3 regions of the Pseudomonas gozinkensis genome follow, and region 3 is predicted to be linked to each of the others. Evidence: predicted binding sites of a transcription regulator. Region 3 holds the regulator's gene; each other region holds the start of a gene.

Region 1 (7,219 bases), 690 kb from region 3:
GGGTAATCAGCGTGTTCCACACCGCGTGTTCTTCGGCGGGGTAGTCGATAAAACCTTGCGCATCGGGCTCGCGGGCCACGTATTGCGTCTGCTTCATGCTGCTCTCCTGCGAGGGGAATTTCGTTCTTGTTATGTCCTGCGATGGACTGAGAAATACCCCGGAACGTTCGTTGTTGCAGCAGGTTGATGACCGGTCGAGTAGGAAAAGTCTCTTTGATTCGTAAAATTTTCGTTACGCTTCGTGCGATAAGTCGTGTTTGCGGTGACTGTCGGGTTTGAAAAGGCCCGTGGCTGTCACATAATCTTGACGACTATTTGCGCGCCTGGGCAGAAAACGAGACCAAGGTGCGTCGCAAAATCCTGTGGGAGCGAGCTTGCTCGCGATTGCGTCGGGACATTCAGCATTGATGTACCAGACAAATCGCTTTCGCGAGCAAGCTCGCTCCCACAGGGATTGTGTTCAACCCTATCTTCGTCGGGCCTTTATATGCGTATCAAAGTCCACTGCCAGAACCGCATCGGCATCCTTCGCGACATCCTCAATCTGCTGGTGGAGTACGGGATCAACGTCGCCCGTGGCGAGGTTGGCGGTGAGCATGGCAACGCGATCTACCTGCATTGCCCTAACCTGATCAACATTCAGTTCCAGGCGCTGCGGCCCAAGTTCGAGGCGATTGCCGGGGTGTTCGGCGTCAAGCGGGTAGGGCTGATGCCCAGCGAGCGGCGGCACATGGAGTTGAATGCGCTGCTGGGGGCGCTGGAGTTTCCGGTGTTGTCGATCGACATGGGCGGCTCCATTGTTGCGGCCAACCGTGCGGCGGCGCAGTTGCTTGGGGTGCGGGTGGACGAGGTGCCAGGGATTCCGCTGTCACGCTACGCCGAAGATTTCGACCTGCCGGAGCTGGTGCGCGCGAACAAGTCGCGAATCAACGGGATGCGGGTCAAGGTCAAGGGCGACATTTTTCTGGCCGACATCGCGCCGCTGCAATCGGAGCACGACGACAGCGAAGCCATGGCCGGTGCCGTGCTGACCTTGCACCGTGCGGACCGCGTCGGCGAGCGCATCTACAACGTGCGCAAACAGGAGCTGCGAGGCTTCGACAGTATCTTCCAGAGCTCGAAAGTGATGGCGGCGGTGGTGCGCGAAGCACGACGCATGGCGCCGCTGGATGCACCGCTTCTGATTGAAGGTGAAACCGGCACTGGCAAGGAATTGCTGGCGCGGGCCTGTCACCTGGCGAGCCCGCGCGGCCAGTCACCCTTGATGGCGCTCAACTGCGCTGGGCTGCCGGAGTCGATGGCCGAGACCGAGCTGTTCGGCTACGGCCCCGGTGCCTTTGAAGGCGCGCGGGCCGAAGGCAAGCTCGGGCTGCTGGAACTGACGGCGGGCGGCACGCTGTTCCTCGATGGCGTCGGCGAAATGAGCCCGCGCTTGCAGGTGAAATTGCTGCGCTTCCTGCAGGACGGCTGCTTCCGTCGCGTAGGCAGTGATGAAGAGGTTTACCTGGACGTACGGGTGATCTGCGCAACCCAGGTGGACTTGTCGGAGCTGTGCGCTCGCGGCGAGTTTCGTCAGGATCTGTATCACCGCTTGAACGTGCTTTCACTGCACATTCCGCCACTGCGCGAATGCCTCGACGGTTTGACGCCGCTGGTGGAGCACTTTCTCGATCAGGCCAGTCGGCAGATCGGCTGCCCGTTGCCGAAACTGGCGCCGGCGGCAATGGACCGGCTCAGTCGCTATCATTGGCCGGGCAACGTGCGGCAGCTGGAGAACGTATTGTTTCAGGCGGTTTCGCTGTGCGACGGCGGCACGGTCAAGGCCGAGCACATTCGTCTGCCGGATTACGGTGTGCGTCAGCCGCTTGGCGATTTCTCCCTCGAAGGCGGGCTCGACGAGATTGTCGGGCGCTTCGAGAAAGCGGTGCTGGAGCGCTTGTATTCCGAGCATCCGAGCAGCCGGCAGCTGGGCAAGCGGCTCGGGGTTTCGCACACCACGATTGCCAACAAGCTGCGTGAGTACGAAGTCGGCAAGAGTGAGTCTTAACCGGTAATTGCATCGCTTCTGGTGGCCTCATCGCGAGCAAGCTCGCTCCCACAGTGGACATGCGATCTCTTGTGGGAGCGAGCTTGCTCGCGAAAGCGGTAGTCCGGGCAACCTCCGCGTCGGTGTTTGCCGCCAAGCGGCATGACACCGCCGGTTTTTCGTCTTCGATACATTTCCCTCCTCTCCGCAAAATCCCTCAAGTCCTTTGTTTACCGGGCCTTCGGCCGCCAGAAAAAAGTTGGTCTGCAAATTGCTTATGGCTCAGCAGTACAGCGGTGGGCGGCAAACGTCCGGCATGCAGAGGAAAGAGTGTGGACAAGTACCTTTATGTGGCAATGACCGGCGCCAGCCAGAACGCACTGGCGCAAAAGGCTCATGCCAACAACCTGGCGAACATCTCCACCAACGGTTTTCAGCGCGACCTGGAGCAGGCGCGTTCGATGCCGGTATTCGGTGACAGCTTTCCGGCGCGTGCGTTTGCCATGAGCGAACGGCCCGCCACCGACTTCACGCCGGGCTCGCTGGTGCAGACCGGCCGTGACCTCGACGTCGCCGTCAGCGGCAACGGCTTCATCGCCGTGCAGAACCCCAATGGCGGTGAAAGCTACGTGCGCACCGGCAGCCTCAATATCGATGCCCTCGGCGTCTTGCGTGCCGGCAACGGCATGCCGGTCATGGGCAATGGCGGGCCGATCGCCGTGCCGCCGGAGCAGCAGGTGGAAGTCGGTGAAGACGGCACCATCAGCATCCGTGCGATGGGCGAAGGCCCGCGCGTCATGGCCGAAGTCGACCGCATCAAGCTGGTCAACCCGGACATCAAGAACATGAACAAGGGCCTGGACGGTTCGATTTACACCAAGGACGGCCAGCCTGCGCCGGCCGATGCCAACGTCAAACTGGTGTCGGGTTTCCTGGAGTCGAGCAACGTCAATGCCGTGGAAGAAATGACGTCGGTGCTGGCCCTGGCCAAGCAGTTCGAGTTGCACGTCAAGATGATGAACACCGCCAAAGACGACGACCAGGCCATGGCTCGGGTCTTGCAGATCAGCTAATTATCAGAACGTCGCGCCGTAAAACAGGCGCACGAGGAGAATCGAATGCTTCCGGCTCTATGGGTTGCCAAAACCGGTCTGTCCGCCCAGGACACCAACCTGACCACCATTTCCAACAACCTGGCGAACGTGTCGACCACGGGTTTCAAACGTGACCGCGCCGAGTTCCAGGACCTGCTGTACCAGATCAAGCGTCAGCCAGGCGCCCAGTCGACCCAGGACAGCGAGCTGCCGTCGGGTCTGCAAGTGGGTACCGGTGTGCGCATCGTCGGCACCCAGAAGAACTTCACCGCCGGCAGCTTGCAAACCACCGAGCAGCCGCTGGACATGGCCATCGACGGTCGCGGTTTCTTCCAGATCCTGCAACCGGACGGCACCACGTCCTACACCCGTGACGGTACTTTCCACCTCGACTCCAACGGCCAGATCGTCAACGCCAGCGGTTTCGCCCTGGAGCCGGCGATTGTCATCCCGAACAACGCCCAGACCTTCACTGTAGGTCGTGACGGCACCGTGTCGATCACCATTGCCGGCAACCCTGCCGCCCAGGTGATCGGCAACCTGCAAACCGCCGACTTCATCAACCCGGCCGGTCTGCAAGCGGTGGGCAACAACCTGTTCCTGGAAACCGCCGCTTCCGGTGCACCGCAAGTCGGTACTCCGGGCCTGAACGGTTTCGGTACCACCCTGCAGAACACCCTGGAAACCTCCAACGTCAGTACTGTGGAAGAGATGGTCAACATGATCACCACCCAGCGCGCGTACGAGATGAACTCCAAGGTGATCTCCACCGCCGACCAGATGCTCTCGTTCGTAACGCAGAATCTGTAATCAAGTCTATGAGGCGGCCATGAGGTCGCCTGCAACACCGTGAGGTAAGGGTCATGAAGCGCTTTGTATCTGTTGTGGCATTGAGTGGGGTCGTCTCGCTCGCGGGCTGCGTCGCTCCGACGCCCAAGCCCAATGATCCTTACTACGCCCCGGTGTTGCCGCGCACTCCGTTGCCGTCGGCTGCCAACAACGGCTCGATCTATCAGGCCGGTTTCGAGCAGAACCTGTACAGCGACCGCAAGGCGTTCCGGGTCGGTGACATCATCACCATCACCCTGAACGAGAAGACCCAGGCCAGCAAGAACGCCAACTCGCAGGTGGCCAAGAACAGCAAGACCGGCATCGGCCTGACGTCGCTGTTCGGCGGCAGCGCCACCACCAACAACCCGTTGGGCGGCAACGATCTGAGCCTGGACGTCGGCTACAGCGGCGACCGCGCGACCAAGGGTGACAGCAAGGCTGCCCAGGGCAACACCCTGACCGGTTCGATCACTGTGACCGTGGCCGACGTGCTGCCCAACGGCATCATCGCCGTGCGCGGCGAGAAGTGGATGACCCTCAACACCGGTGACGAACTGGTGCGGATCGCCGGTCTCGTGCGGGCCGATGACATCGCCACCGACAACACCGTGTCCTCGACCCGGGTCGCCGATGCGCGCATCACCTACTCGGGCACTGGTTCGTTCGCCGATGCGAGTCAGCCAGGCTGGTTCGACCGTTTCTTCCTCAGCCCGCTGTTCCCTTTCTAGGTGGCTACGTTGAATCTGAAAAGCTTTATGGTGGCCGCGCTGTTGCTGTCGGCGGCCTTCAATGCACAAGCCGAACGGTTGAAGGACATCGCCAGCATTTCCGGCGTGCGTTCCAACCAGTTGATCGGCTATGGCCTGGTGGTCGGTCTTAACGGCACCGGCGACCAGACCACGCAGACCCCGTTCACCCTGCAGACCTTCAACAACATGCTCTCGCAGTTCGGCATCAAAGTGCCGCCGGGATCGGGCAACGTGCAGTTGAAAAACGTCGCGGCGGTGTCGGTGAGTGCCGATCTGCCGGCGTTCGCCAAGCCGGGTCAGCAGGTCGACATCACTGTCTCGTCCATCGGTAACTCCAAGAGCCTGCGCGGCGGCACCCTGTTGCTGACCCCGCTCAAGGGTATCGACGGCAACGTCTACGCCATCGCCCAGGGCAACCTGGTGGTTGGCGGTTTCGATGCCGAAGGTCGTGACGGTTCGAAGATCACCGTCAACGTTCCGTCGGCCGGTCGCATCCCTGGCGGTGCGTCGGTCGAGCGTTCGGTGCCGAGCGGTTTCAACCAGGGCAACAGCCTGACGCTGAACCTCAACCGTTCCGACTTCACCACGGCCAAGCGCATCGTCGACAAGATCAACGACATGCTCGGCCCTGGCGTTGCCCAGGCCATCGACGGCGGTTCGATCCGCGTGACCGCGCCGCTCGATCCGAGCCAGCGCGTCGACTATCTGTCGATCCTGGAAAACCTCGAGGTCGATCCGGGTCAGGCCGTGGCGAAAGTCATTATCAACTCGCGCACCGGCACCATCGTCATCGGCCAGAACGTGAAGGTCTCGCCGGCCGCCGTGACCCACGGCAGCCTGACCGTGACCATCACCGAAGACCCGATCGTCAGTCAGCCGGGCCCGCTGTCCAACGGCCAGACCGCCGTGGTGCCGCGCTCGCGGGTCAATGCCGAACAGGAAGCCAAGCCGATGTTCAAGTTCGGCCCGGGCACCACCCTCGACGAGATCGTCCGGGCGGTGAACCAGGTCGGCGCTGCGCCGGGTGACCTGATGGCCATCCTCGAAGCACTGAAGCAGGCCGGCGCGTTGCAAGCCGACCTGATCGTGATCTGAGGACGGCGACCATGGATATGCGCAAAAGCGGTCTGGTCAGCAGCAGTGATTCGGGTTCGTACTCCGACCTCAATCGCTTGAACCAGCTCAAGGTCGGCGACAAGAACAGCGATGCGAACATGCGCAAGGTTGCGCAGGAATTCGAATCGTTGTTCCTCGGTGAAATGCTCAAGTCGATGCGTTCGGCCACCGAAGCGCTGGGCCAGGACAACCCGCTCAACACGCCGGCAGCCAAGCAGTATCAGGAAATGTACGACCAGCAACTGGCGGTTTCCATGTCTCGCGAGGGCGGGGGTATCGGCCTGGCCGACGTGCTGATGCGCCAGATGTCGAAGAACAAACCGATGGCGCCGGGCGAGGCTGCGGCCGCATCCGCCGCCAAGCAGGAAGAAGCCAAAGCCAGGGCCGCAGCCGTGGTCACGCCGGTTGCCGCCGGCACCGTGGCCACCAATGGCCCGTTGTCGCGACTCAATGGCGAGCGTCCGTTGTGGGCATCGCGTTCGGTGCATGCGCCGAGCACCGAGCTGACCCATCGCAATGACATGGAAATGATCAACCAGCGTCGTCTGGCGCTGCCGCCGAAACTGGCGGATCGCTTGCTCGCAGGTCTGGTGCCATCGGCCACGCCGGCGGCGGCCACTCAGCTCCCGCAACGCGCCACGACCGCCGCTGCTACCGGTTCCGGTCCGCTGTACAACGGCGACTGGCTGGACCGCGCCGAGGCGGACAAGGCCTCCGGCGGGCAGATGCAGATTTACGGTCGCGCCATGGCGCAGATCCCGCTGGCGCCCGCCAAGCGCGCGTTCAGCAACGCCGACCAGTTCGTCAACACCATGCTGCCGATGGCCCAGGAAGCCGCCGCACGCATTGGCGTCGATCCGCGTTATCTGGTGGCTCAGGCTGCACTGGAAACCGGTTGGGGCAAATCGGTCATGCGCGCCCAGGACGGCAGCAGCAGTCACAACCTGTTCGGCATCAAGGCCAGCAGCAACTGGAAGGGCGATTCGGCCCGGGCGATCACCAGCGAATTCCGCAACGGGCAGATGGTCAAGGAGACGGCCGAGTTCCGTTCCTATGCCTCGTACAAGGACAGCTTCCACGATCTGGTGACTTTGCTGCAGAGCAATAATCGCTATCAAGATGTGCTGAAGTCGGCCGATAACCCAGAACAGTTTGTACGCGAGTTGCAAAAGGCCGGTTACGCGACCGACCCGAACTACGCGACGAAGATTTCGCAGATTGCCAAACAGATGACGGTTAATCAGAACTACGCTGCGGCCGGCGTTTCAACAACGCCCTTATAAACACAAGGTAAGGTTTGAATCATGAGTTTGCTCAATATCGGGATGTCGGGGTTGAACGCGAGTTCATCCTCTCTGGCTGTGACAGGTAACAACATTGCCAACGTCGACACCGCCGGTTAT
Region 2 (7,219 bases), 650 kb from region 3:
CTTCGGCATGAAGGTCGCAGTGCGGCCGTAGGCGTCGGCAACGTTGTGTACAACGTATTTCAGAGTCTGAACTTCGTCAGCTTTCTTCACCAGGGTGTTGAACTTGACACCAATTTCGTTCTGACCGGCAGTTGCCACTTCGTGGTGGTGAACTTCAACGGTCTGGCCCATCTCTTCCAGCGCGTTGCACATGGAAGTACGGATTTCGTGGTCGTGGTCGAACGGCGGAACCGGGAAGTAGCCGCCTTTCACGCCTGGACGGTGGCCTTTGTTGCCGCCTTCCACGTCCTGGTCGGACATCCACGAGCCTTGCTCGGAGTAGATCTTGAACATGGAACCGGAGATGTCGGACTTGAACTTCACTTCGTCGAAGATGAAGAACTCTGGCTCTGGACCGGCGAATACGGTGTCACCGATACCGGTGGTCTTCAGGTATTCCTCGGCGCGGTGGGCGATGGCGCGCGGGTCGCGATCGTAACCTTGCATGGTCGAAGGTTCGATGATGTCGCAGACCAGGATCAGGGTCGGCTCTTCGGTGAACGGGTCCAGAACGGCGGTTTCGTCGTCCGGCAGCAGGATCATGTCGGAGGCTTCGATGCCTTTCCAGCCAGCGATGGAGGAACCGTCGAACATCTTGCCAACTTCGAAGAAGTCGTCTTCCAGCGCATCGCGAGCCGGCATGGTCACGTGGTGCTGAGTGCCTTTGGTGTCCGTGAAGCGCAGATCAATCCACTTGACGTCATGATCTTTGATGAGTTGAACCGACTTCGACATAGTGTCCTCCGGGTGAATTAGGGCGGGTAGTGGATGCCCTTAATAGTGGTGATGCCGGCGCGAATACTCTGCCAAGGCAACCTGCCTCACAAGGGAGCAAATTGCATGCCAGTGCCCCAGCATGGGTTTTTTGCCCCAAATTCACGCTTCTAAAGGTCGAAAGCGCCTTAAAGGCGAAAATCTCGCCCTTTAATGTAGCGCTCAAATCGAAAAATGACCCGTTTTGGTGCGCACAAAACCTTCTGCACATTAACTGGTTAAACCTTGAGCAATTTCCGCTATAATCCGCGCCCCCCTTTTTCGGCTGGCCCTGCGCGCGCTGTTTTCATGAAACTAATCGTAAAAGTCTTCCCCGAGATCACCATCAAAAGCCGACCTGTCCGGACGAAATTCATCCGCCAACTGGCCAAGAACATCCGCACCGTGCTCCGCGACCTGGACCCGGCCGTGGTGGTGAACGGTGTGTGGGACAATCTCGAGCTGGAAACCCGCGTCACCGACCCCAAGGCCCTGAAAGAGATGGGCGAACGCCTGACCTGCATGCCGGGCATCGCGCACTTCCTGCAGATCGACGAGTACTCGCTGGGTGACTTCGACGACATCACCGAGAAGTGCAAGCAGCACTACGGCGATGCGCTGGCCGGGAAGATCTTTTCGGTGCGCTGCAAGCGTGCAGGCAAGCATGCATTCAGCTCGATGGACGTCGAAAAATACGTCGGCAGCAAGCTGCGCCGTGAGTGTGGCGCTGCCGGAATCGACCTGAAACAGCCGGAAATCGAAGTTCGCATCGAAGTTCGCGACAAACGGTTGTTCGTGATCCACAGCCAACACAATGGCATCGGCGGCTATCCGCTCGGTGCGCTGGAGCAGACGCTGGTATTGATGTCCGGCGGCTTTGACTCGACGGTTGCCGCGTACCAGATCATTCGTCGCGGCCTGATGGCGCACTTCTGCTTCTTCAACCTGGGCGGTCGTGCCCACGAATTGGGCGTGATGGAAGTCGCGCATTTCATCTGGAAGAAGTACGGCAGCTCGCAACGCGTGCTATTTGTCAGTGTTCCGTTCGAAGAAGTACTGGGCGAAATTCTCGGCAAGGTCGACGACAGTCATATGGGCGTCGTATTGAAGCGTATGATGTTGCGCGCGGCGTCGAACATTGCCGAACGCCTGCACATCGATGCGCTGGTCACCGGCGAAGCGATTTCCCAGGTGTCGAGCCAGACGTTGCCGAACCTGTCGGTCATCGATTGCGTCACCGACAAGCTGGTGCTGCGACCGCTGATCGTCGCCCACAAGCAGGATATCATCGACACGGCCGACCAGATCGGTACCGGTGATTTCGCCCGGCACATGCCGGAATACTGCGGCGTCATCTCGGTCAACCCGAAGACCGCCGCCAAGCGTGGCCGGGTCGAGCACGAAGAGCAGGAATTCGACATGGCGGTGCTCGAGCGTGCGCTCGCAAACGCCAGACTGGTGCCGATCGATCGGGTGATCGACGAATTGGGCCAGGATTTGCAGATCGAAGAAGTCAGCGAAGCGCTGGCTGGTCAGATCGTCATCGACATCCGTCACCCGGATGCCGCCGAGGATGACCCGCTGGAGCTCGCCGGCATAGAGGTACAGACGATGCCGTTCTACGCAGTGAACGCTCGTTTCAAGGAACTGGACCCTACTCGCCAGTACCTGCTGTATTGCGACAAAGGCGTGATGAGTCGCCTGCATGCCCACCATTTGCTCAGTGAGGGGCATGCCAATGTGCGCGTTTATCGACCGAGCTAAGTGCCCGGGGCTGTTTGCCTGTGGCCTGCGTCACCGGCCCCCCGACACCGCCGTCAAGCTGTAACGGCCATGCCGGACACTACTGTCAATCGCTGCCAAGACTTGTCAGCAAACCGAATCCTCTGATCGAGATACACAAGTGATCGAAAATCTACGCAACATCGCCATCATTGCCCACGTTGACCATGGTAAGACCACCCTGGTAGACAAACTCCTGCGTCAATCCGGCACCCTGGAGCGCAACGAGCTCAACGACGAGCGCGTGATGGACTCCAACGACCAGGAAAAAGAGCGCGGCATTACCATTCTGGCGAAAAACACCGCCATCAACTGGAACGGCTACCACATCAACATCGTGGACACCCCGGGCCACGCCGACTTCGGCGGCGAAGTTGAGCGCGTTATGTCCATGGTTGACTCCGTGCTGCTGCTGGTCGACGCCCAAGACGGCCCTATGCCGCAAACCCGTTTCGTGACCAAGAAGGCTTTCGAAGCCGGCCTGCGTCCAATCGTGGTCATCAACAAGGTTGACCGTCCGGGCGCGCGTCCTGACTGGGTTCTGGACCAGATCTTCGATCTGTTCGACAACCTGGGCGCTACTGAAGAACAACTGGACTTCCAGGTTGTTTACGCTTCGGCCCTGAACGGCATCGCCGGTCTGGACCACACCGCCATGGGCGAAGACATGACCGCGCTGTACCAGGCGGTAGTCGACCACGTTCCGCCTCCGGCTGTTGACCGTGACGGTCCGTTCCAGATGCAGATCTCCGCTCTGGACTACAACAGCTTCCTGGGTGTTATCGGTGTTGGCCGTATCGCCCGTGGTCGCGTCAAGCCGAACACCCCGGTTGTCGCTATCAGCGCCGACGGCAAGCGCCGCAACGGTCGTATCCTGAAGCTGATGGGTCACCACGGTCTGCACCGCGTTGACGTTGAAGAAGCAGCGGCCGGCGACATCGTCTGCATCAGTGGTTTCGACGAGCTGTTCATCTCCGACACCCTGTGTGACATCAACAACGTCGAGGCGATGAAGCCTCTGACCGTTGACGAGCCAACCGTTTCCATGACCTTCCAGGTAAACGACTCGCCATTCTGCGGTAAAGAAGGCAAGTTCGTGACCTCCCGTAACATCAAGGATCGTCTGGACAAAGAGCTGCTGTACAACGTTGCACTGCGCGTTGAAGAAGGCGACTCGGCTGACAAGTTCAAGGTTTCCGGCCGTGGTGAGCTGCACCTCTCGGTACTGATCGAAACCATGCGTCGCGAAGGCTTCGAGCTGGCGCTGGGCCGTCCTGAAGTGATCATCCGTGAAGTTGACGGCGTGAAGCAGGAACCGTTCGAAAACGTAACCATCGACATCCCTGAAGAATCCCAGGGCAAGGTCATGGAAGAAATGGGTCTGCGTAAAGGCGACCTGAGCAACATGGTGCCGGATGGCAAGGGCCGTGTTCGTCTGGAATACAACATCCCTGCTCGCGGTCTGATCGGTTTCCGTAACCAGTTCCTGACCCTGACCAACGGTGCTGGCATCCTGACCTCGATCTTCGACCGTTACGCTCCAGTGAAGTCGGGCCACATGTCCGGCCGTCAGAACGGCGTTCTGGTTTCGGTTGAAACCGGCAAGGCGCTGACCTACTCCCTGGAAACCCTGCAGGCTCGTGGCAAGCTGTTCGTAGAACACGGCCAGGAGATCTACAACGGTCAGATCGTTGGTCAGAACTCCCGCGACAACGACCTGGGTGTGAACCCTACCAAAGGCAAGAAGCTCGACAACATGCGTGCTTCGGGTAAAGACGAAACCATCGCTCTGGTCCCACCTGTTCGCTTCACCCTGGAACAGGCTCTGGAATACATCCAGGAAGACGAGCTGTGCGAAGTCACTCCTAAGTCCATCCGTCTTCGCAAGAAGATCCTGGACGAAAGCGAGCGTACCCGCGCTGCCAAGAAAGCCAAGGCATAAGATTTAGCCAAGGCTGAAAAAAACGCCCCCGGTCGAGAGACCGGGGGCGTTTTTGTTTGTCTGGCTTTTGAAAGTCTCGTTCCCACGCTCTGCGCGGGAATGCCTCAACGGACGCTCTGCGTTCGGCTCTTGGGACGCGGAGCGTCCCGGGCTGCATTCCCACGCGGAGCGTGGGAACGATCAGGCGTCGGGATCAGAAGCGTTCGATCGACCGCGAATTCTGCACCCGCTCCACTTCCTTCGGCTTGTACGCGCAATAGCCCGGGCGCGGGCCGATCTTCGGGTGGTTGCGGCAGGTGTCCGGGCGCTTGTCATAAATGGTGCACAGGCGGCTCTTACGATCCAGGTAATAGCAATCGTTGTTGCTCATGCGCTGCAGGGTGAAGATCCCCGACTTCTGGTTGAAGCGCTCGACCAGACCTTCTTTTTGCAGACGCTTGGCGATGTTCTTCGGCGGGTCGCCCAGTTCGAACTCGTCGACCACACCGATGCGCACCAGATCCTTGATCTTGACCTCGACCGGCAGCGTGCAGCAGCTGGAAACGCACGAGCCGCACATCGGGGCCGAATATTTGGCCCAGGTATCGAGACGGTCGATCTCGGCTGCGGCGATCAGGTTGGGCTTCATCATCGGTGTTTACCAGGCGTGTGCATCAGGGCGCGCGATCATACCGGGACTGGTGGATTTTTGAACAACCTTTCGCCAGATTTTTTCTTCATGCACGAGCATCGTCCGACAATTCGGCACGGCCCCTGCATTCATTAAGGCATTCGCCAAGGTAATGCCGGACGAAGTCTCACTCTCAGGAAAAACTGCCGAACCAGAGCCCCTACCGTCGGTCAGACCGTCTAGGCTCTGACAATTCCCCGCTCGCTCGAGGTCCTATCGATGACTCAAGAACCACTAGTTCGCGAAGCAGAGGTGGCCGCATTCCGCGACGCCGTCCTGACCAAACTCACCTACGCGGTGGGCAAAGACCCGGATCACGCCTTCGACCATGACTGGTTCGAAGCCATCGCGCTGGCGGCGCGCGATCACATGGTCGAGCACTGGATGGACCACACCCGGCAGATCTACCGCAAAGGCCAGAAGCGGGTGTATTACCTCTCGCTGGAATTTCTCATCGGCCGCTTGCTGTACGACAGCCTGAGCAACCTCGGTCTGCTGGACGTCGCCCGTGAAGCGCTGACCGAACTGGGCGTCGATCTGGAGCGCATCCGCATCCTGGAGCCGGATGCGGCGCTGGGCAACGGTGGCCTCGGACGCCTGGCGGCGTGCTTCATGGAAAGCATGTCGACCCTCGGCATCGCCGGCCACGGCTACGGGATTCGTTATGAGCACGGGTTGTTCCGCCAGGCCATCGTCGACGGCTGGCAACAGGAACAGACCGAGCACTGGCTGGATTTCGGCAATCCCTGGGAGTTCGAGCGGCCGGAAGTCGTGTATTCCATCGGCTTTGGTGGCAGCGTCGAGACCGTCACCGATGTCAGTGGCAAGAGCAAACAGGTCTGGCATCCGGCGGAAACCGTCCGGGCGATTGCCTACGACACCCCGGTGGTCGGCTGGCGCGGGGCAAGCGTCAACACTTTGCGCCTGTGGCGGGCCCGGGCCATGGAAGATCTGCACCTGGAGCGCTTCAACGCCGGTGACCACCTCGGAGCGGTCGCCGAAGTGGCCCGGGCCGAAAGTATTTCCCGCGTGCTCTACCCGGCGGACAGCACCGAAGCCGGGCAGGAACTGCGCCTGCGTCAGGAATACTTCTTCGTCGCCGCGTCGCTTCAGGATTTGCTGCGCCGTCACCGCAACATGCACACCTCGGTACTGACTCTCGGCGATCACGCGGCAATCCAGCTCAACGACACGCACCCCTCGATCGCCGTTGCCGAACTGATGCGCCAGTTGGTCGACGTCTACGACGTGGCCTGGGACGCGGCGTGGCAAGTCACCGTCGATACGCTGTCGTACACCAACCACACGCTGCTGCCCGAAGCGCTGGAAACCTGGCCGGTGGGGCTGATGGAGCGCATGTTGCCGCGACACATGCAGATCATTTACCTGATCAACGCCCAGCACATCGATTCGCTGCGGGCCAAGGGCATCCACGATTTCGACGTGCTGCGCGCGGTGTCGCTGATCGAGGAAGACAACGGCCGCCGGGTGCGCATGGGCAATCTCGCGTTTCTCGGTTCCCACAGCGTCAACGGCGTGTCTGGCCTGCACACGCAACTGATGCGCAAAACCGTGTTCTCCGAACTGCACAAGCTGTATCCGGAGCGGATCAACAACAAGACCAACGGCATCACCTTCCGCCGCTGGCTGTATCAAGCCAACCCGGAACTGACGTCGATGCTGGTCGATTCCCTCGGCCCGGACGTGTTGGATAACCCGGAACAGCGTCTGCTCGATCTTGAGCCGTTCGCCGAGAAACCCGCCTTCCGCAAAGCCTTTGCCGAACAGCGGCTGCACAGCAAAAAGGCCCTCGCTTACCTGATCCATGAACGGCTGGGGATCGCGGTCAATCCGGCGGCGATGTTCGACGTGCAGGTCAAACGGATCCACGAATACAAACGCCAGTTGCTCAACCTGATGCACACCGTCGCGCTGTATCAGGCGATCCGCGCCGAGCCGGAAATCGACTGGGTGCCGCGGGTGAAAATCTTCGCCGGCAAGGCAGCGGCGAGTTATCACCAGGCCAAGCTGAT
Region 3 (7,219 bases):
CGTTCGGTCAGGTAAACGGAACGGTGATGCCCGCCGGTGCAGCCTATGGCAATGGTGACGTAAGCACGGTTGCTCGCCGCAAAGCGGGGCAACCATTTGTGCAGATAAGCGTAAATATCCTGGTACATCTCCTCGACCTCCGGCTGGGCCGCCAGATATTCGGCGACCGGCTGATCGAGACCGGATTGCGCGCGCAGTTCCGGTTTCCAGTAGGGGTTCGGCAGGCAGCGTACATCGAACACCAGATCTGCATCTACCGGCATGCCGCGTTTGAAACCGAAAGACTCCACCAGAAACGCGGTGCCCGGCTCCGGCTGGTTCAGCAGGCGTAACTTTATCGTGTCACGTAGCTGGTACAGGTTGAGATTGGTGGTGTTGATCTTCAGGTCGGCGAGATCGGCAATCGGCCCGAGTAGGGCGCTTTCATCCTGAATGGCTTCTGCCAGCGAACGATTGGCGTTGCTCAGTGGATGGCGGCGGCGCGTTTCAGAGAAACGCTTGAGCAGGGTTTCCTCGTCGGCATCCAGATACAGAACATCGCATTGAATGTGCTTGGCGCGCGCGTCTTCAAGCAGTTCAGGAAAACGGGTCAGATGGCTGGGCAGATTGCGTGCATCGATCGAAACTGCCACTAGCGGCTGCGCCAGCTCGGTATGGATCAGCGCGCGTTCGGCCAGCTCTGGCAGCAGGCCTGCCGGCAGGTTATCGATGCAGTAGTAGCCGTTGTCCTCAAGGACATCCAGGGCGGTACTTTTACCCGAGCCGGAACGGCCACTGACAATGATCAAGCGCATGATTACGGCCTGTTCTGTTCTTCCAGTACAACCTGGTACAAGGCTTCGTTGCTTGGTGCGCTGCGCAGTCTGTCGCGCACGTCCTTGCGGTCGAGCATGCTGGCGATCTGGCGTAACAGCTCCAGGTGCGCATCGGTGGCGGCTTCCGGTACCAGCAGGACGAACAGCAGGTCCACAGGCGCGCCGTCGATAGCGTCGAAATCGATAGGGGCATCAAGGTGCATCAGCGCACTGATCGGCGCTTCACAGCCCTTGAGGCGGCAGTGAGGAATGGCGATGCCGTTGCCAAAACCGGTGGAACCCAGTTTTTCACGGGCAATCAATGCCTCGAAGACATCTTGCATCTCCAGATCCGGGACTTCCCGGGCGATCAGGTTGGCAATTTGTTCGAGGGCTTTCTTTTTACTGCCGCCCGGCACGTTCACCAGGGAACGGCCGGGGGTCAGGATACTTTCAAGTCGGATCATGGGGGTGGGCGTTATCGACCGGTAGCGCCCTGAAGCAGGCTCTGGGTCTTTTCCTTATGCTTTTTGAGTTGTTTATCAAGCTTGTCGGTCAGCGCGTCGATCGCAGCGTACATGTCGGTATGTTCCGCATTTGCGACGACCTCATTGCCGGGAATATGCAGCGTGGCTTCGATTTTCTGCTTCAGCTTTTCGACGCACATCGTGACTTGCACGTTGGTGATCTTGTCGAAATGTCCCTCAAGCCTCTTGAGCTTTTGCTCAACGTACTCACGGAGAGGTTGGGTAACTTCCAGTTGGTGTCCACTGATGTTGACTTGCATACAGCTTCTCCTTCGTTGCCAGTGCATAAAGCGGCAGGCCGAAGAGCCTGCCACTGGAACGCTGTAACGTGGCTTACATCAACCGCTTGCGTTCGCTCGAAGGCGCGATCCCAAGGGATTCGCGGTACTTGGCGACGGTGCGGCGAGCCACCTGAATGCCTTGTGCCTCCAGTAAACCAGCGATCTTGCTGTCACTCAACGGCTTTTTCTGATTTTCCGCGGCAACCAGTTTCTTGATGATCGCGCGGATCGCCGTGGACGAGCATTCACCGCCTTCGGAGGTGCTCACATGACTGGAGAAAAAGTATTTCAGTTCATATATGCCCCGCGGGGTATGCATGAATTTCTGCGTGGTCACCCGGGAAATCGTCGACTCGTGCATGCCAACCGCTTCGGCGATGTCATGCAGGACCAGCGGCTTCATGGCTTCGTCGCCGTACTCCAGAAAACCGCGCTGATGTTCGACGATCTGGGTGGCCACTTTCATCAGGGTTTCGTTGCGGCTCTGCAGGCTCTTGATGAACCAGCGGGCTTCCTGCAACTGATTGCGCATGAAGGTGTTGTCGGCGCTGGTGTCTGCGCGGCGCACGAAACCGGCGTATTGGGCGTTGACCCGCAGACGGGGCACCGACTCCTGGTTCAGCTCAACCAACCAGCGTTCGTTGTCCTTGCGCACGATCACGTCAGGCACTACGTATTCGGCTTCGGTGGACTCGATCTGCGAGCCAGGTCGCGGGTTCAGGCTCTGTACCAGTTCGATGACCTGGCGCAGTTCGTCTTCCTTGAGCTTCATGCGCCGCATCAGCTGGCTGTAGTCACGGCTGCCGAGCAGGTCGATGTAATCGGTGACCAGGCGCTTGGCTTCGGTCAGCCAAGGGGTCTTGGCCGACAGCTGGCGCAATTGCAGCAACAGACATTCGCCCAGGTTGCGAGCACCAATGCCGGCCGGTTCGAACTGCTGAATGCGGTGCAGGACAGCTTCAATCTCGTCCAGCTCGATGTCGAGTTCCGGATCGAAGGCGTCGAGGATTTCTTCGAGGGTTTCGTCGAGGTAGCCCTGATTGTTGATGCAATCGATCAGGGTCACGGCGATCAGGCGATCGGTGTCGGACATCGGTGCCAGGTTCAACTGCCACAGCAGATGACTTTGCAGGCTCTCGCCGGCGGAGGTGCGGGTGGTGAAGTCCCACTCGTCATCGTCGCTGCTCGGCAGGCTGCTGGCGCTGGTCTGGTAGACATCTTCCCAGGCGGTGTCGACGGGCAGTTCGTTGGGGATTCGTTCGTTCCATTCGCCGTCTTCGAGATTATCGACGGTCGGCGCGGTTTCCTGGTAGGAGGGTTCCTGAATCTCGGTGTTGGGCTTCTGTTCGGCGTTGTCGGCCATGGGATCGGAGTTGTCGAAGTCGTCGCCGTCTTCCTGGCGTTCGAGCATCGGATTGGATTCCAGAGCCTCCTGGATTTCCTGTTGCAGATCCAGGGTCGACAATTGGAGCAGGCGGATGGCCTGTTGCAGCTGCGGTGTCATCGTCAGCTGCTGGCCCATTCTCAAGACTAGCGATGGTTTCATGGCAGGGGCTTAACACCTTATTCGCCGGCGCTATGCGCCATCCACTACAGGGCGCCGGAGCGCCAAACTTAAGCAAATTATATGCCCGAAACCGAAGTGTTTGCCTAGAGCGCTGTAACAATAAAAAGCGATAAAACTTTGTTGACGCGGCGATCCGGGCAGTGGTGAAAACCTTTGGAGCGTCGTGTTTGCCTAGAGCGCTGTAACAATAAAAAGCGATAAAACTTTGTTGACGCGGCGATCCGGGCAGTGGTGAAAATCTTTGGAGCGTCGTGTTTGCCTAGAGCGCTGTAACAATAAAAAGCGATAAAACTTTGTTGACGCGGCGATCCGGGCAGTGGTGAAAATCTTTGGAGCGTCGTGTTTGCCTGGAGCGCTGTAACAGTAAAAAGCGATAAAACCTTGTTGACCCATCCCGCTGGGTGGCGCCCGATCGAGCCGATCGGGCATCTGCGTGGCTTACAGGCGGAACTCGTGACCCAGATAAACTTCCTTCACCAGATCGTTGGCGAGGATGGTCGCGGAGTCGCCTTCGGCAATCAATTGGCCGTCGTTGACGATGTAGGCGGTTTCGCAGATATCCAGCGTCTCGCGGACGTTGTGGTCGGTGATCAGTACACCGATGCCCTTGGCCTTGAGGTGGTGGATGATCTGCTTGATGTCGCCGACCGAGATCGGGTCGACACCGGCGAACGGTTCGTCGAGCAGGATGAATTTCGGTGCGGTGGCCAGAGCGCGGGCAATTTCCACGCGGCGGCGCTCACCACCGGACAGGCTCATGCCGAGGTTGTCGCGGATGTGGCTGATGTGGAACTCCTGCAGCAGGCTTTCCAGCTCCTTGCGACGGCCGGCCTTGTCGAGCTCCTGACGGGTCTCGAGGATAGCCATGATGTTGTCGGCCACCGACAGTTTGCGGAAGATCGACGCTTCTTGCGGCAGATAGCCGATACCGGCCTTTGCACGACCGTGCATCGGCTGGTGACTGACGTCCAGGTCGTCGATCAGTACGCGACCCTGATCGGCCTGAACCAGGCCGACGATCATGTAGAAGCACGTGGTCTTGCCGGCGCCGTTCGGGCCGAGCAGGCCGACGATCTGGCCGCTGTCGATCGACAGGCTGACGTCACGCACAACCTGGCGGCTTTTATAGGCCTTGGCCAGGTGCTGAGCTTTCAGAGTTGCCATTACTGGGTTTTCTCGTCGGTTTTCTTCTTCGGCTGGATCACCATATCAATGCGCGGACGCGCTTCGGTGACCTTGCTGCCGGTGGCTCGACCGGCGCTGGCCAGTTTTTTCACCGTGTCATAGACGATCTTTTCGCCTTGAGTGGTGTTGTTGTCCTTGTCGACGACTTTTGCCTTGTCGATCAGTACAACGCGGTTTTGCTGTGCGTGGTACTGAATGGTCACGCCCCAGCCCTGTACGGGTTTGGCATCGCCGGCAGTCTGCAATTGCTCGAAGTAGGCCAGGTTGCCCACCGAGGTCACGACGTCGATGTCGCCGTTGGGCGCACGGGTCATGGTCACGGTATTGCCTTTGACGATCATCGAACCCTGGGTGATGATCACGTCGCCCTTGTAGGTCGCGATGCCATTCTTGTCATCGAGCTGAGCGTCGTCGGCCTGGATGCGGATCGGTTGCTGACTATCGTTCGGCAGAGCCCAGGCGCTCACGCTTCCCAGTGCTGCGCCCAGACCGAGCAAAATAGGGAGGGTTTTAACGAGCCTCATACTGTCCTCTTACGTTCGATAGCAGGTGTATCCTGCTTTCCTTCAAATACGCTTTCATTCCCACGCCGGTCGATACACCGCCAGCGCCGTCGATTCTAACGGGTTGCTGGGTCTGCGCATATTGCTGCTGTGGGAACACGGTCATGCGTGTGCTGGTAATCAGGGTGTCGCGGTTCTTTTCATCGGTGCGCTTGACCCGAACCGAATCGATCAGCTCGACTTCGGTGCCGCCAGAGTTCACTTCGCCGCGCTCGCTGGTCACGTGCCATGGGAAATCGGTGCCACGGAACATGTTCAGGTCGGGTTTGGTGACCAGTGTAATGTCGGTCGCCTTGACGTGCTCAGCCTTGTCGGACGTCATTTCGTACTGCACTTTGCCGTCTTCGAGGTACTGGATCGTGTGGGTATTGGTCGCATACCAGTCGATCGGGCTTTCCTCTGCCGAAACCGGCGGTTTGTCGAGGAAGCGTTCCGGACTGATGTTCCAGTAGCCGACCGCACCGAAAATCGCTGCGATGCAACCGAACAGCAGGATGTTGCGAAACTTTTTGCTAAACATGGTTGGACTCACAGGTACGCGTTGTTGGCGGCGTCGAGGCTGCCTTGGGCGCGCAGGATCAGTTCGCAGAATTCGCGGGCGGCACCTTCGCCGCCACGGGCCTGAGTGACACCGTGAGCGTGTTCGCGCACGAAGGGGGCGGCGTTGGCGACGGCCATGCCCAGCCCTACGCGGCGGATCACCGGCAAGTCAGGCAGGTCGTCACCGAGGTAAGCCACTTGTTCATAGCTTAGGCCCAGTTGCTCCAGAAGGCCGTCAAGAACCACCAGTTTGTCCTCGCGTCCCTGAAACAGGTGCGGGATGCCCAGGTTTTTTGCTCGACGCTCGACCACCGGGGTCTTGCGACCGCTGATGATGGCGGTCTGTACGCCGGCATTCATCAGCATCTTGATGCCCTGGCCATCGAGCGTGTTGAAGGTCTTGAACTCGCTGCCGTCTTCAAGGAAGTACAGGCGTCCGTCGGTGAGGACACCGTCGACGTCGAAAACCGCCAGTTTGATGGCTTTGCCGCGTTGCAGCAGATCGGTGCTCATTTACATCACTCCTGCGCGCAGCAGGTCGGAGAGGTTGAAGGCGCCGATCGGGCGATCCTCTTCGTCCACGACAACCAGCGCGTTGATTCGGTGGTCTTCCATGATTTTCAGGGCTTCGGCGGCGAGCATCTCGGCGCGGGCGGTCTTGCCGTGCACGGTCATCACCTGGTCGATGGTGGCGCTGTGAATATCAATGCTGCGATCCAGGGTGCGACGCAGGTCGCCGTCAGTGAAGATCCCGGCCAGTTTGCCGTCGGCTTCAAGAATGACGGTCATGCCCAGACCCTTGCGGGTCATTTCCATCAGTGCGTCCTTGAGCAGGGTGCCACGCTGTACCTGCGGCAGTTCCTGCCCGGCGTGCATGACGTTTTCCACTTTCAGCAGCAGGCGTCGGCCCAGTGCGCCGCCCGGGTGGGAAAAGGCGAAGTCTTCTGCGGTGAAACCGCGTGCTTCCAGCAGCGCCACGGCCAGAGCGTCGCCCATGACCAGCGCAGCGGTGGTCGAGGAGGTCGGCGCCAGGTTCAGTGGGCAGGCTTCGTGCTCGACGTGAACGTTGAGATTGACCTCGGCGGCCTTGGCCAGTGGCGATTGCGGGTTGCCGGTCACGCTGATCAGCTGGATGCCCAGGCGCTTGATCAGTGGCAGCAGGGTGACGATTTCGTTGGTGGAGCCGGAGTTCGACAGGGCCAGGATGACGTCGTCACGGGTGATCATGCCCATGTCACCGTGGCTGGCCTCGGCCGGGTGCACGAAAAACGCCGGTGTGCCGGTGCTGGCCAGGGTCGCGGCGATTTTGTTGCCGATGTGCCCTGACTTGCCCATGCCGACCACGACGACACGGCCCTTGCTGGCCAGAATCATCTCGCAAGCGCGTACGAAATCGGCGTCGATATGGGGCAACAAGCCTTGTACGGCTTCCACTTCGAGGCGGATGGTGCGTTGTGCCGATTGAATCAGGTCGCTGGTTTGGCTCATGTCAGAAATCGTATAGCCCGATGAAAAGGCGGCGATTATAGCGGTTATGTTGAAAAGCCTCACGCAAGTTCGTCGTGCTTTGTCATTCCTGGTTACCAAAACTCTGCAAATAAGGCTTCAAGCCCTTCAACTCGCAGAATGCGGGCCCGTGCAGGCCTTGGGCGCTTGCCCTTTGCAGTGATATAGTTCGCCGCCAGTTCGGCCTGCCCGGGATGTAGGGGCTTTCCCAAGAAAGCCAGGCGTCCGAGTGAGAGGCTGCATCGCAAGGAGTTTA

Evidence for each region. The regulator sigma-54, encoded in region 3, starts transcription at its own class of promoters, with help from an activator protein. The targets are predictions, from matches to a motif close to ANTGGCATNNANNTTGCTNT.
Region 1: the regulator sigma-54 is predicted to act here: its motif matches at 2,285-2,304, upstream of IHQ43_RS07905 (flagellar basal body rod protein FlgF).
Region 2: the regulator sigma-54 is predicted to act here: its motif matches at 868-887, upstream of glnA (type I glutamate--ammonia ligase).

What each region holds. Positions count from the first base shown of each region.
Region 1 is NZ_CP062253.1:1,752,141-1,759,359, forward strand. It holds gene phhA (phenylalanine 4-monooxygenase) at 1-97, opposite strand, end outside; gene IHQ43_RS07900 (sigma-54-dependent transcriptional regulator) at 488-2,047, shown strand; gene IHQ43_RS07905 (flagellar basal body rod protein FlgF) at 2,359-3,099, shown strand; gene flgG (flagellar basal-body rod protein FlgG) at 3,145-3,930, shown strand; gene flgH (flagellar basal body L-ring protein FlgH) at 3,984-4,679, shown strand; gene IHQ43_RS07920 (flagellar basal body P-ring protein FlgI) at 4,707-5,795, shown strand; gene flgJ (flagellar assembly peptidoglycan hydrolase FlgJ) at 5,807-7,099, shown strand; gene flgK (flagellar hook-associated protein FlgK) at 7,121-7,219, shown strand, end outside.
Region 2 is NZ_CP062253.1:413,011-420,229, forward strand. It holds gene glnA (type I glutamate--ammonia ligase) at 1-774, opposite strand, end outside; gene thiI (tRNA uracil 4-sulfurtransferase ThiI) at 1,102-2,556, shown strand; gene typA (translational GTPase TypA) at 2,696-4,516, shown strand; gene IHQ43_RS01855 (YkgJ family cysteine cluster protein) at 4,710-5,147, opposite strand; gene IHQ43_RS01860 (glycogen/starch/alpha-glucan phosphorylase) at 5,406-7,219, shown strand, end outside.
Region 3 is NZ_CP062253.1:1,065,289-1,072,507, forward strand. It holds gene rapZ (RNase adapter RapZ) at 1-794, opposite strand, end outside; gene ptsN (PTS IIA-like nitrogen regulatory protein PtsN) at 797-1,261, opposite strand; gene hpf (ribosome hibernation-promoting factor, HPF/YfiA family) at 1,273-1,581, opposite strand; gene IHQ43_RS04610 (RNA polymerase factor sigma-54) at 1,655-3,148, opposite strand; gene lptB (LPS export ABC transporter ATP-binding protein) at 3,608-4,333, opposite strand; gene lptA (lipopolysaccharide transport periplasmic protein LptA) at 4,333-4,878, opposite strand; gene lptC (LPS export ABC transporter periplasmic protein LptC) at 4,865-5,437, opposite strand; gene IHQ43_RS04630 (KdsC family phosphatase) at 5,446-5,970, opposite strand; gene IHQ43_RS04635 (KpsF/GutQ family sugar-phosphate isomerase) at 5,971-6,945, opposite strand.